Regions from separate parts of the Diaphorobacter sp. JS3051 genome, predicted to be linked through region 1. Evidence: predicted binding sites of a transcription regulator. Region 1 holds the regulator's gene; the other holds the start of a gene.
What was found. The regulator FliA, encoded in region 1, starts transcription of late flagellar genes. The targets are predictions, from matches to a motif close to CTAAAGTTTNNNNNNNNNNNGCCGNTA.

Region 1 (5,676 bases):
ACGCTCTGGCTGCGCAGGGGGCTGGGGGCCTGGGCTTCGTTCACGGCGCGCATGGCATCGGCAAACTTGAAGTCGCGCGCCACGTAGCCGGGCGTGTCCGCGTTGGCGATGTTGCTCGCGATGGCACGCTGGCGCTCCGAGCGCAGCAGCAAGGCGCTTCCGTGAAAGTCCAGGCGGTTGGTCATCTTGTCGAGCATGTGGGCCTCGGCGTGTAAAAAAGGGGTTCGGCCGCCATGGCCCAGGGGGCTTGTGGCGTGCGTCGATTATGGAAATCGCCCCGTTTTTCTAAAGCGCGAAGAGCGCTGGGATTGGCCCGTTGTTCCGCGCTTGGCGCATGCGGTGGCCGGCCTACAGTGGCAGGTGTGAAAAGGCGTCCGGGGCCCGTTGTGCCGGACTGCCGCCAGACCCGTTGGAGTCCCGTCATGCCGCTTCCTATCCTGCGCTCATCCCGCCTTGCCTGCCTTCGCTTCCTGATGGGCGGCGCGCTGGCGCTGGGCTCTGCCCTGGCGCTGCCCGCCCATGCCCAGCAGGGAGGCGATCAGACCGCCGAGCTGGGCTCGATCACCCAGCACTGGCTGGACGATGCGCTGGCCCAGGCGCAGGCTGGGGGGCTGCCGCTGCGCATGGAAGTCAGTGTGGGCACGCTGGATTCGCGCCTGCGCCTGGCGCCCTGCGCGCGCGTGGAACCCTATCTGCCCGCTGGTGCCCGCCTGTGGGGGCGCACCCGCCTGGGCCTGCGCTGCGTGGACGGCCCCACCCGCTGGAACGTGTTCCTGCCCATCACGGTCAAGGCTTTCGGCCCCGCTTGGGTGCTGGCCGGCAATGTGGGCACCGGCGCAGTGCTGAGCGAGCAAGATGCCATCGAGGCCGAGGTGGACTGGGCCGCAGAACCCGCGGCCATCGTGGCCAACCCCAAGGACTGGGTGGGGCAGACCGCCACCCGTCCGCTGTCCGCCGGCCAGGCGCTGCGCCAGAACATGGTGCGCGCCCCCGACCTGTTCAAGGCCGGCTCTGCGGTGCGCGTGGTGGTGCAGGGGCCGGGTTATGCGGTCACCTCCTCGGGCCAGGCCATGAGCGCGGGCGCTCAAGGACAGAATGTGCGCGTTCGCATGGCCAATGGACGCATTATTGGGGGTACTGTGCTTGAGGATGGGACAATAGAAGCCACTTTGTGAGCCGCGAGGCACCACAAAGCGCTAAAGTCTGCTCCCTGCCGGCCGAAAACATGGCTACTGGCCCCACATCTCACAGGGGTGGTGGAGAGTGCGATGAAGATTGGACACAACCCGGATACTGCGACTGCGCTGTCAAAGGCCGCTGCCAACAAGCAGCAGGCCAAGGCCGCCGCACCTGCGCCGGCCGCTGAAGAAGCGGCCCAGGGCGCGACGCGCGCCGCCGCAGGCGTGCCCGTCACGCTGTCGGCCGCCGCCCGCGGGGTGGACGCCACCAAGTCCACGGCCGACTTCGACACCGCCAAGGTCAAGGCGATCAAGGCCGCCATCGAAAAAGGCACCTTCCGCGTGGACGCCGAAGCCGTGGCCGACAAGCTGCTGTCCAGCGCCTACGAAACCCTGTCCCACTCGCGGGGCTGACCCGCCCTCCTGGGCCCGGCTGGCCCGCCGGGGTGACAGGCTCTAGACTTGCACCCCATGTCACTCGACGACACCCTCACCTTCATCGAAGCGCAGCTGCAGGACATGCAGGCTGCGCTTCTTGCTTCCAACCCCCAGACTTTTGAAGACACTGCGGTGCAGCTGCGCGGCGCTGCCATGGCGCTGGCCCAGGCCCTGGCGCCTGTGGCGGGCGCGCTGGAGCCCGCCGCCGCGCAACGCGTGCAGACCATCGGCCGGCAATTGACGCTGGTGCGCGACCAACTGGCGCGGGTGATGGCGCTGACCGAGCGACAGGCGGCGTCGCTGCTGCCGCCGGTGGAGGGGGTGACTTATGGGCCTTCGTCCGGCGCCGCGGGGGCGCGGATTTATCGGGCACCGGGGTGACTTTTAGCCCGAATTGCTGGCTGAGGCTTATGGGATAAGCGCTGGCAGCTATCTTTTTTGACGGGTTCTGGAGGTTTGATGCTGTTGACCGGGACCCGCCCCGGCGGGCGCATATCCCGGCCCGCGCCATGAAAAGCCGCAGCGCAAGCAAAAAAAATAGCTGCCTGCGCTTGTCCGGCAAGCGCAAAACAGCTATTTCATCCAAAGAATCAGTGCCCCCGCATCTTGGTCCGCAACCGCGCAATCGCCTGGCTGTGCAGCTGGCACACGCGCGATTCGGTCACGCCCAGGACGGCCGCGATTTCCTTCAGGTTCATGTCGTGCTCGTAGTACATGCCCATGATGTACTGCTCGCGCTCGGGCAGGGCTTTGATGGCCTCGACCAGCGAGGCGCGCAGGCGCTGGTCGCGCAGCACGGCCATGGGATCGGCGCCCTCGTCGGCCACGTGGCGGTCCAGGAAGCCCTCGTCCTCGTCATCGTGGTGAAAGTCTTCCAGGTACACCAGCTGCGTGCCGCGCACCTTGCTCAGCAGGGCCTGGTAGTCCTCCAGGCTCATGCCCAGTTCGGCGGCGATCTCGGACTCGATGGGGCTGCGGCCCAGGCGCTGCTCCACGCGGTGCAGGGCATGCTCGATGTCCTTCTGGCTCTTGCGCGAGCTGCGGCTCATCCAGTCGCCCTCGCGCAGCTCGTCGAGCATGGCGCCGCGGATGCGCTGGCTGGCAAAGGTCTCGAACTGCACGCCCTGCGCGACTTCGTAGCGCGAGAGCGCGTCGTTCAGACCGATCATGCCGACCTGGATCAGGTCGTCCAGCTCCACGTTGGGCGGGAGCTTGGCGATCATGTGGTGGGCGATGCGCCGCACCAGGGGCACGTGCTGGTGGAACAGCGCGTCCCGGTCGAGCTGGCCTTTCGCGGTGTACATCGGGTCAGTGGCTCCGGTCCAGGGGCGAGAGGGAGGCGCACAGGCTGTGCGGGGGCAGCAGGGGCATGGCAGCGTCAATGGTGCATGCGTTTTCCAGCAGTTGCAAGGCCAGCCGCTGGATGTCCTGCGCGCGCGCGGCGGCCACGGTGGTGGTGTGGACCTGCAGGCCCAGGTGGGTGCGCGCGCTGCGCTGCAGCGTGTCCAGCGCCTCGGCGGTCTGGCGGTGCTGCACAGGCTCCTGCGGCGCGAGGATGGACGCCACCGTGCAGCGCACGCCGGCGTGCAGCGCCATGTGCTTGAGCTGGCGGTAGCTGCGCACCATGCCTTGCGCGCCGGGGCCGGTCATGATCAGCGGTACGCTGGCGCTGCCGCGCAGCAGCGGCGCCAGTTGCTCGGGCGGCGCATGCAGCACCACCAGCGCGTAGGCGCGAAACAAGGGCTGCAGGCGCTGCAGCACGGCGGCGCCATGGTGTTCGGACTGCTGCGCGAGGCGGGCCAGCCCGCGGGCCGCGGGCACCACGGCCAGCGACGCGCCGGTGGCGGAGGCCAGCGTCTGCGCGCCGTTCCAGGGAGCCGGGTGCAGCAGCTGGTCCAGGCCGGGCATGTGCGGGCTCTCGAGCGCCGTGCCGTCCAGCACCACGACGGGGTAGCCCAGGCGCTGCAGGCTGGAGCACAGCTGCCACAGCATCTCCAGCCACGGGCCGCTGCCCGGCTGGCTCAGCACGGCCAGCAGGCGCAGGTCCTGCTGCGGCGTGTAGCTGTGCAGCCCGGCGGCCTGGTGCAAAGCGGTATCAAGCAACATCGGCCATCCCCCGCTCATCGGCCGTTTCCGTGGCGTGCGAGAAGAAGAAGTTCAACTCGGCGGCCTTGGGGTCGAAGGCCGACTTCACGCTCGTGCGCATGGAGGCGCTCACCAGCTTGCGGGCGTCGGCCGCTTCCCAGTCCTCGGGCACGCGCTGGCCGTTGGTCACGCCGCGCAGCACCATCTGGTGGCGGATCAGCGCATCGATGGCGGGGCCCAGCTTCACGGCCTCGTCCACCTTGGACAGGATGGCCTGCTGCGAGCCGGTGGTCTTGAAGCCGGTGAGCACGTCGTCCAGCGTATCGCCGTGGCTGCTGGCGTTGAGCACCAGCAGGCGCTTGACACCGGGCAGCGCCAGCACGTCCAGCAGGTCGCGCTTGCGCGGGTCGCGCGGGGCCACGCCCGTGGTGTCGATGAGCACCATCTTCTTGGACGACAGCAGGCCCAGCAGGTCCTGCAGCGCCGCGCGGTCGTGCGCCAGGTGCGCCACCACGCCCAGCATGCGGCCGTAGGAGCGCAGTTGCTCGTGCGCGCCCACGCGGTAGGTGTCCAGCGTGATCAGGCCCACGCTGGCGGGGCCGTGGATGCGCGCGCACAAGGCGGCCAGCTTGGCGGTGGTGGTGGTCTTGCCCACGCCGGTGGCGCCCACCATGGCGAAGATGCCGCCTTCCTCGTACAGCGGCAGCGTCTGCGCGTCGGTGCGCAGGTTGCGCTCCAGCACTTCCATGAGCCAGCGCACGGCGTCCTGGGCGCCCAGATGCTCGGGCAGGTGTTCCAGCACCGCGCGCGAGAGGGCGGGCGAATAGCCCGCACGGATGAGCTTGAGCATCAGTGTGGACTGGATCGGGTTCTGGCGGGCCTGGCCCAGCCAGGCCAGGGTGTTGAAACGGTCCTCGATCAGCTCCTTCATGGACTGCAGTTCCTTCATGAGGTTCTGCTGTCCCAGGCCGGCCGCCAGCGTGGGCGCGGCTGTGGCGGGCGCCTCGGCGCGGCGCGGCGTGAGCTGCTCTGCGCCCAGGGCGGCATGCATGGGCCGCAATGGGTTGTGGCGTGCCACCGGGGCATTCACGGGCTGTGGCGCGGGTGGCTCGGGCAGGCGCTCGGCGCGGGGTTCGAAGCGTTGTTCGGGCAGGCCGCGCTCCAGCGCGGCGCGCTCGTTCAGGGGCGCGGGGGCGCTCGTGCCGTGCAAGGCCTCGTGGCGGCGGCGCAGCATGCGCTCGCGCACATAGTCTTGGAACGACAGCGTGCTCATGGCCAGTTGCTCGGTGTCGTGCGCCACGGTGCTGCGTGCCGCGGGCGCCGGCTGGCGTGCGGGCTGCGGGACAGGGGCTGCATGGGGCTGCGTCTGGGACATGCGCACCGGCTGGCTCGCGGCCAGGTCGTCGGCGCGCTCCTGCAGACGGTTGGGTGCCGGCTCGGCGCCGCCGTGCAGGGACGACAGCGCGTCCTCGGCCGTGGCCACCACCTCGACGCCGCCCGCCGTGGGGCGGTTGGACAGGATCAGCGTGCCTTCACCGAAGGCCATGCGCGCCTTGGCCAGGGCCTCCCGTGCGGTGGGAGCGGTAAAGCGTTTGATGTTCATGCGGATGCACCTTTGAGGATCGGGCCGATGCGGATGGTGTGGGTCTCAGGAATCTCGCTGTGGGCGAGCACCTGCAAGCGGGGAGCCACGCGCCGCACCAGGCGGGCGATGGCGTTGCGGATCTGGTCGGGCACCAGCAGGCAGGCGGGCATGCCCAGCTCTTCCTGCTGCAGGGCGACTTCGGCGGCCTTGTGGGTGAGCAGGTCGGCCACGCCGGGGTCCAGCGCCGGGCCGCTGGCATTGCCCAGGGCCTGCATCAGCAGGCGCTCCAGCCCGGGCTCGATGGCGATGACGCTGAGCTCGCGCGTGGGGCCGTAGATCTGCTGCACGATGGCGGGGGACAGGGCGATGCGCACGCGGCGCGCCAGTTCC
Region 2 (5,676 bases), on a different replicon from region 1:
GTCGTCGTGCTTGACCTGGATGATGGCCTTCTTGAGCTTGTCGGGGTCGGCCTCCTTCGGCTCCTTCTTCCCCTTGGCGTCATCATCCTGCGGCCCCTGCTCGCCGTCGCCGGCCTCGGCGTCGGTCTTGCCGGTCAGCGCATCGACGGTGTTGGGATCACGGTCGCCGTCCTCGTGACTGCGCTTGTCCTCCAGGAACTCGCGCAGCAGCTTCACCGAGCCGCGCGTCAGCTCCTGGCTGTCGTCGGCCAGCCAGGCGGCCACCTCGTCGGGGTTCTTCTTGTAGGCCGTCACCAGCTCGTTGATGACAGTCACGTCCTTGCCCCGGCCGCTATTGAACGCCTCGGCAATGGGTTCGGGCAAGTCCAGCAGCGTGACGTGCTGCGTGACGAAGGCCGGCGACTTGCCGATCTCCTTGGCGATCTCGCCCTTCTTCTTGCCCTTCGCCAGCTCGCGGCCGATGAAGTCGGCGATCTCACGCGCCGTCAGCTCGTTGCGTTGCAGGTTCTCGATAACCTGGTCGGCCTCGTTGTAGTCGTTGTCGATGAAGGCCGGGATCGTGGTCTTGTGCGCCCACTTCGAGCCGCGATAGCGCCGCGCGCCGTGGTTGATGAGGTAGCGCCCCGGTGCGTCCGGGTTCTCGCGCACGCTGATGGGCGACTTCACGCCGCGCGCTTTGATCGTCTCGCCGATCTCCGCGATGCTCTCCGGCGAGAAGCCGGGGTTGTCGGCCGTGCGCGGCTGGTGCGGGTCTTCGTCGATCAGGTCAAGCGGCAGCTCCTGCGGGCCTGCGCCGCCGGCGTTGGCCGCCGGCTGCTCGTTCAGCAGGCCGGCCAGGTCGCCCAGCCCGTCCAGGCCCAGCCCGGACGATTGCGGCTTGTCCTGCTCCTTCTTCTTGGCGTTGGTCTTGGCGCTCATTGCGCGATCTCCATCTTCGTGAACACGTAATCCGCCAGCGCACGCACCTCCTGGGTGGCCTTCCGCGCGGCGGTCTTCTTGATCTTCCACACCGGCATCTGCTCGCCCAGCGCCTCGGCGATGCTGTCACGCGCGCCGATGCTGAACGGCAAGATGAGCTGCGGGTATGCCTGCTGCAACGTCGCCAGGTTGTTGACGTGGCGCGGCTTCCGCGCGTCCACCTTGTTCGGCACCATGCCGAGGAAGCGCAGCTTGGGGTTCTGCTTGCGCAGGTTGCTGATGACCGCGACCATCTTCTTCATGCCCTGCAAGCTGTACGCCTCCATTTCGATGGGCGACAGCATGTAGTCGGCCGTCAGCACGGCCGCCGTCATGGCGACGCCAAGGGAGGGGGCCGTGTCGATCAGGCACACGTCGAAGAACTCGCCCAGCGCGGCCACACTGGCCCGCAGCGCGGCGGCCGCCTGGGAAAGCTCCATCTTGTCCAGGTTCGCCAGGTTGGCGTCTGCCGCGATCAGCGCCAGGCCGTCATCCTCCCGGTCAGCGAACCAGGCGCGCAGCTCGTCGCCGCCGGCGGTGAACATGCGACTGGCGGGATAGCCCGAGTCGTGGCCGGCCAGCGTCCAGCTCGCATTGCCCTGGGTGTCCAGGTCGATCACTGCAACCCGAAGGCCGCGCTCCTGGAAGTCGAACGCCAGGTGGCAGGTTGCGAACGTCTTGCCTTGACCGCCTTTCTGAATTGCCGTGACCAGTGTTTTCATGAGTTGGGTTCCTGTTTCCTCTTTCCCTTGGCGTCGGCTTCCCAACGCTTGACGATGAACGCTTGATGCTCCGGCAGTACCGCCGTCACCCGCTCGAAGCCCTGCGGGAGCACTTCCCCCGCCACTGCCCACACGCGGCTGACCGCTTGCGATACCGCCCCCTTGGTCAGCCCCAGCGAGGCCACAAACTCGGCCTGGGGCCTTCCATCGACCAGCACGCCGCGCGCTATGTCGATGGTCTGTTGCCCGATCTCCAGGCCCTTGATCGCCGCCTGGAATTGGGCTTCGGTTAGCCGTTTCTTCATGGAGAACACCCATATAAACTCCACACCCGGTTGTTGAACAAAAGGCGGTGCCAGCCGCCGACCATGTGCAGAAGTTTAGCTAAACTCGCCGCCCGCGTCAAGCGTTTTAGCGGCTAAAAATGGGCGCGTGATCTTCTTTCTTGGCGTTCAACCTGGCCGCGTCAGCGGCACTCATGAAGAACGTCATCAGCGGGCCGACCGTGCGGCTCGAACCGTTGGCAAAGCACACGTCGAACTGACCGCCGGCGGTGTGCGGATCGACGCCTTCCACCAGTCGCCAGGGGTCAAGGCCCCATTCCTCGGATTGCGCGCTGTACCAATAGGCCGGCGCATCGCCGTTCAAGTCGCTGGCCGCGTACTCGCGCACCAGGACGGCCACCCGGCCGGTGTTCGGCTCCACGAATCCCGGCGGGTAGGGTAGGGTCTGTTTTTTCATGTCAAAGCCCCTTCGGCTTGTAGATCGAAACGAAGTAGGTGATCGCGGTCAGCACCGCGAAGTACGCCAGGAACGACCAACCGGCATACACGCCAGGCGTGTTCCAGTGGTAGAGCATCCGCACGAACTGGAAGAAGGTGGCAATCGACAGCACCCACTTGAGGATCGGCCAGACCAGCACGGTCGCCACCCATACGAACTTGACCAGGCCGGCCAGCAGGCCAGCACCGGGGGCCTTGTTGGGGGCAGCAGACGCGGCGGCAGGCTCCACCGGCGCGGGCGCGGCGGGCTGCTCGATCTCCTTGGGGAACTTGATGATGTTGGACATAGCTTGACCCTCCACGCGCTTACGTGTTGAATGCTGGGTGCTCCCACTCGGAAGCATGGTTACGGTGTGCCAGCACCAGGCCAAGCGCCCCGGATCACTCCGGGGCGTTCCTCCACCTGGGGCCGCCCTTGATCTTGCCTCGGCTCACGCAATACTCCTTCTTGGCGTCCTCGATAGGCCCGGCCGTTGCCGACCGGGCCATGTGCTCTTACCAGCCGGCCCGGCGCTTGGCCTGCTCGACGGCTTCCATCGACCAATGGCCCTTGGCCTGCCCCTCCAGGGAGCATCCGGCGAAGTACGCCTTGCCGCGCAGTTCCTCGGCTTTGCACACCAGCTCGGCCGCCTCGGCCATCATGGCCGCGATCTCGTCACGGCGGGCCGGGAAGTCGGTCGCTGCCGCGCCCTCCAGCTCGTCAATCCAGGGCATAATCTTGTTGTCGCTCATCGGACTTTCTCCGGTAGTTGACCTGGGCAATGTGCCCGGCCTTCAAGTGCTATATTAGGGCAAAATGCCCTAGCCTGTCAAGCACTTTAGCTAAACTTTTTTCGCTTTACCGGAATCCGAAGGCTAAACTTTAGCCGCTAAAACCTTTCCCTTGGCGTCAATCCTCTTTCCAGATCACGCCCAGCCCGGCCTGGTCGCACAGGATCGCCCATGCCGCATAGGGAATCGGGGTGTCCTCGCCGATCCAGCGGCGGATCGTGCGGTCGCCCTTCGCGCCCAGCCCCAGCGCCTTCGCGGCCTTGCTGCCGCTGAACCCGGCCAGGCGCAGCACCTCTCGGACTTCCTCGCCGGTCGGTTGCGCCCAGCGTTCGGCCGGCTTCAAGCACTCCAGCCGGATATTGGCGTCGTTCGTCATTCGTTCGTTCTCCTGGTCAAGTGATAAGCCGCAACTGGTCGAAGCCGTAGATCGACTGGATGCAGCTCGGGTCTGAATCGACCACGCGCCGGCCTGCGCGATTGGTCTTGTACGTTACCGGCCTGTCGTCGTGCGCCCACACCTGGCGGGTGTCGGGATGCACCTTCACGATGATGATGCGCTTGCCGATGTAGCGGTCGAAAACCGGGTGATGGACGCTCACGATCTCGCACCGCTGGCCGGGCTTGAACTCCACCAGGTCGGCCGGGCCTCCATCGCCATTCCTGGCGATGCTGCAGGTTGCCGCGCTCGCTCGCGGCATCGTTGTTTCCGGCGATACAGGCCCGCCCTCGCCCGGCTCGGCATCGTCGGCTTTGACGATGCTGCAGGTCATCGTCGTTTCTGGCGATGCGGGATCTCGCTCCGGGCCTGCGCCGGTGATTTTTCCCTTGGCGTCCAACCCGGCGGCCCTGGCCGCCTTGATCCTGGTCGCGGCCTCGGCCGCCCAGCGCCTGGCGATGAAGGCCCGATGCGAGGGCAGCACCACATCGACCAGGACGAACCCCGGCGGCACCAGGACGGTCGCCGGTGCGCGCCGCGCCGGCGGCTCCAAGCCGGCCAGCCAAGCGGGCAGGGGAGCATCGGCCAGGCGGTCGCGGTAGCTGGCCTCGACCATCACCGGGCGCTTCTTCTCGGCTCGCTGCGCAGCCAGGATGCCGCGCGCAACCTCGTCCACCGTCATGCAGCCCTGCGCCGTGTCGAAGTGCGAGCGGTAGCCCGTTTCGGAGATAAACGGCCTGTCCAGGTCGATGACGTGGAACTGGAAGTGGGCACCCAGCGGCCCGCCGTAGCCGGCCTCGTACTCCACCAGGGCGCGCATGTCGCCATCCGCGACCAGGAACTGGCCGCGCTGGCCCCACAAGGGCACGTCGCCAGGCACCGCCGCGCAATGGCGCTCGATGACCTGGCCGGGCGCGTCGTGGTCGGCCATGCTGCCCACGTGCGTTCCGCCGTTCATCTTCCAGATGACGGCCTCGTATCGGTCGCTGGCCGCCTCGGCGGCCGCACCGTCACCGCGCATGATCGCCGCGTCGATCTCCACCACGGCCGCCACGGCGGCGGCCAGCAGCTCGTCGCGGTCGGTGGGCAGCTCGGCCAGCAGCTCGGCCGCCGGCGCGTTCCAGTCCTGGCCCGGCTGGGCCGGCGTCTTGCGTTTCTTCGCCATCGGCCGGCCCCTCAAGTGTCAGCACGCCGCCACGCGATCACGTCGCGGGCTTCGTAGCCGTGGCGCTTGCAGTCGTCGCAGAATCCCGAGCTGAACCCCTTGTGGTTCGTGCCGATCCATGCGGCCGGCTTGCCGCATTCGTGGCCGTAGGTGCCCGGCTCGGCGTTGTGGCACTTGCCGTCCGTCGCGTAGCTGTTCGTCGGTGCCTGGGGAGCGTTGTTCCTGGTCATGGTCGCCTCCTGGAAGCCCCGGCCGAAGCCGGGGCCGCCCCTCATCAGTCAATAGCCCGGTAGATCGCGGCCGCCTCGGCGTGGCTGGCTGCGAAGCCGCGCAGGAAGTGATAGCGGTCGATCAGGGCATCGCCGGCGTCCGTGTCGGCGGCCTCGGCCGCGAGCTGACCCAGCGCGAACAGGGTTGCGACAATGCCGGCGGCGTCGGCCGACAACTCGCCTCGGAAGCCGTTGCCGTCCACCTCGATCTCCAGGCGGTCGGCCAGGTCGGGGGCCATGTAAAAACCGCCGTCCGACAAGGTGTAGTAGTGCCAATACGCGCCGCTGTAGCGTTCGCAGAGCCGGCGAAGCCAGGCATACACCAGGGCCTCGCCGCGCATCATCAGACGCGGGCCGAAGTAGGCGGGCAGGAAGTCGAGGCGCTGGGCCTCGGCGACCAGGGAAGCGGTAACGGGTTGCTCTTGGGTGTTCATCGGACTTTCTCCGGTAGTTGACCTGGGCGAAATGCCCGGCCTTCAAGTGCTATATTAGGGCAAAATGTCCTAATCGTCAAGCACTTTAGCTAAACGTTTTAGCCGCTAAACCTTGCCCTTTCCCTTGGCGTGCATTACAA

Region 2: a site for FliA is predicted at 3,301-3,327, ahead of kleA (stable inheritance protein KleA). Genes of this name have one in related genera too.

Annotation. Positions count from the first base shown of each region.
Region 1 covers NZ_CP065406.1:3,161,303-3,166,978, forward strand. Annotated here, with positions in the region: gene flgB (flagellar basal body rod protein FlgB) at 1-197, opposite strand, end outside; gene flgA (flagellar basal body P-ring formation chaperone FlgA) at 423-1,175, shown strand; gene flgM (flagellar biosynthesis anti-sigma factor FlgM) at 1,269-1,592, shown strand; gene I3K84_RS15080 (hypothetical protein) at 1,650-1,997, shown strand; gene I3K84_RS15085 (RNA polymerase sigma factor FliA) at 2,207-2,920, opposite strand; gene I3K84_RS15090 (hypothetical protein) at 2,925-3,722, opposite strand; gene flhF (flagellar biosynthesis protein FlhF) at 3,712-5,304, opposite strand; gene flhA (flagellar biosynthesis protein FlhA) at 5,301-5,676, opposite strand, start outside.
Region 2 covers NZ_CP065408.1:30,398-36,073, forward strand. Annotated here, with positions in the region: gene I3K84_RS21410 (ParB/RepB/Spo0J family partition protein) at 1-918, opposite strand, end outside; gene I3K84_RS21415 (ParA family protein) at 915-1,679, opposite strand; gene I3K84_RS21420 (transcriptional regulator KorA) at 1,676-1,984, opposite strand; gene I3K84_RS21425 (DUF2761 domain-containing protein) at 2,091-2,420, opposite strand; gene kleE (KleE stable inheritance protein) at 2,422-2,748, opposite strand; gene kleA (stable inheritance protein KleA) at 2,957-3,193, opposite strand; gene korC (transcriptional repressor KorC) at 3,351-3,608, opposite strand; gene I3K84_RS21445 (hypothetical protein) at 3,625-4,833, opposite strand; gene I3K84_RS21450 (hypothetical protein) at 4,845-5,063, opposite strand; gene I3K84_RS21455 (antirestriction protein) at 5,108-5,536, opposite strand.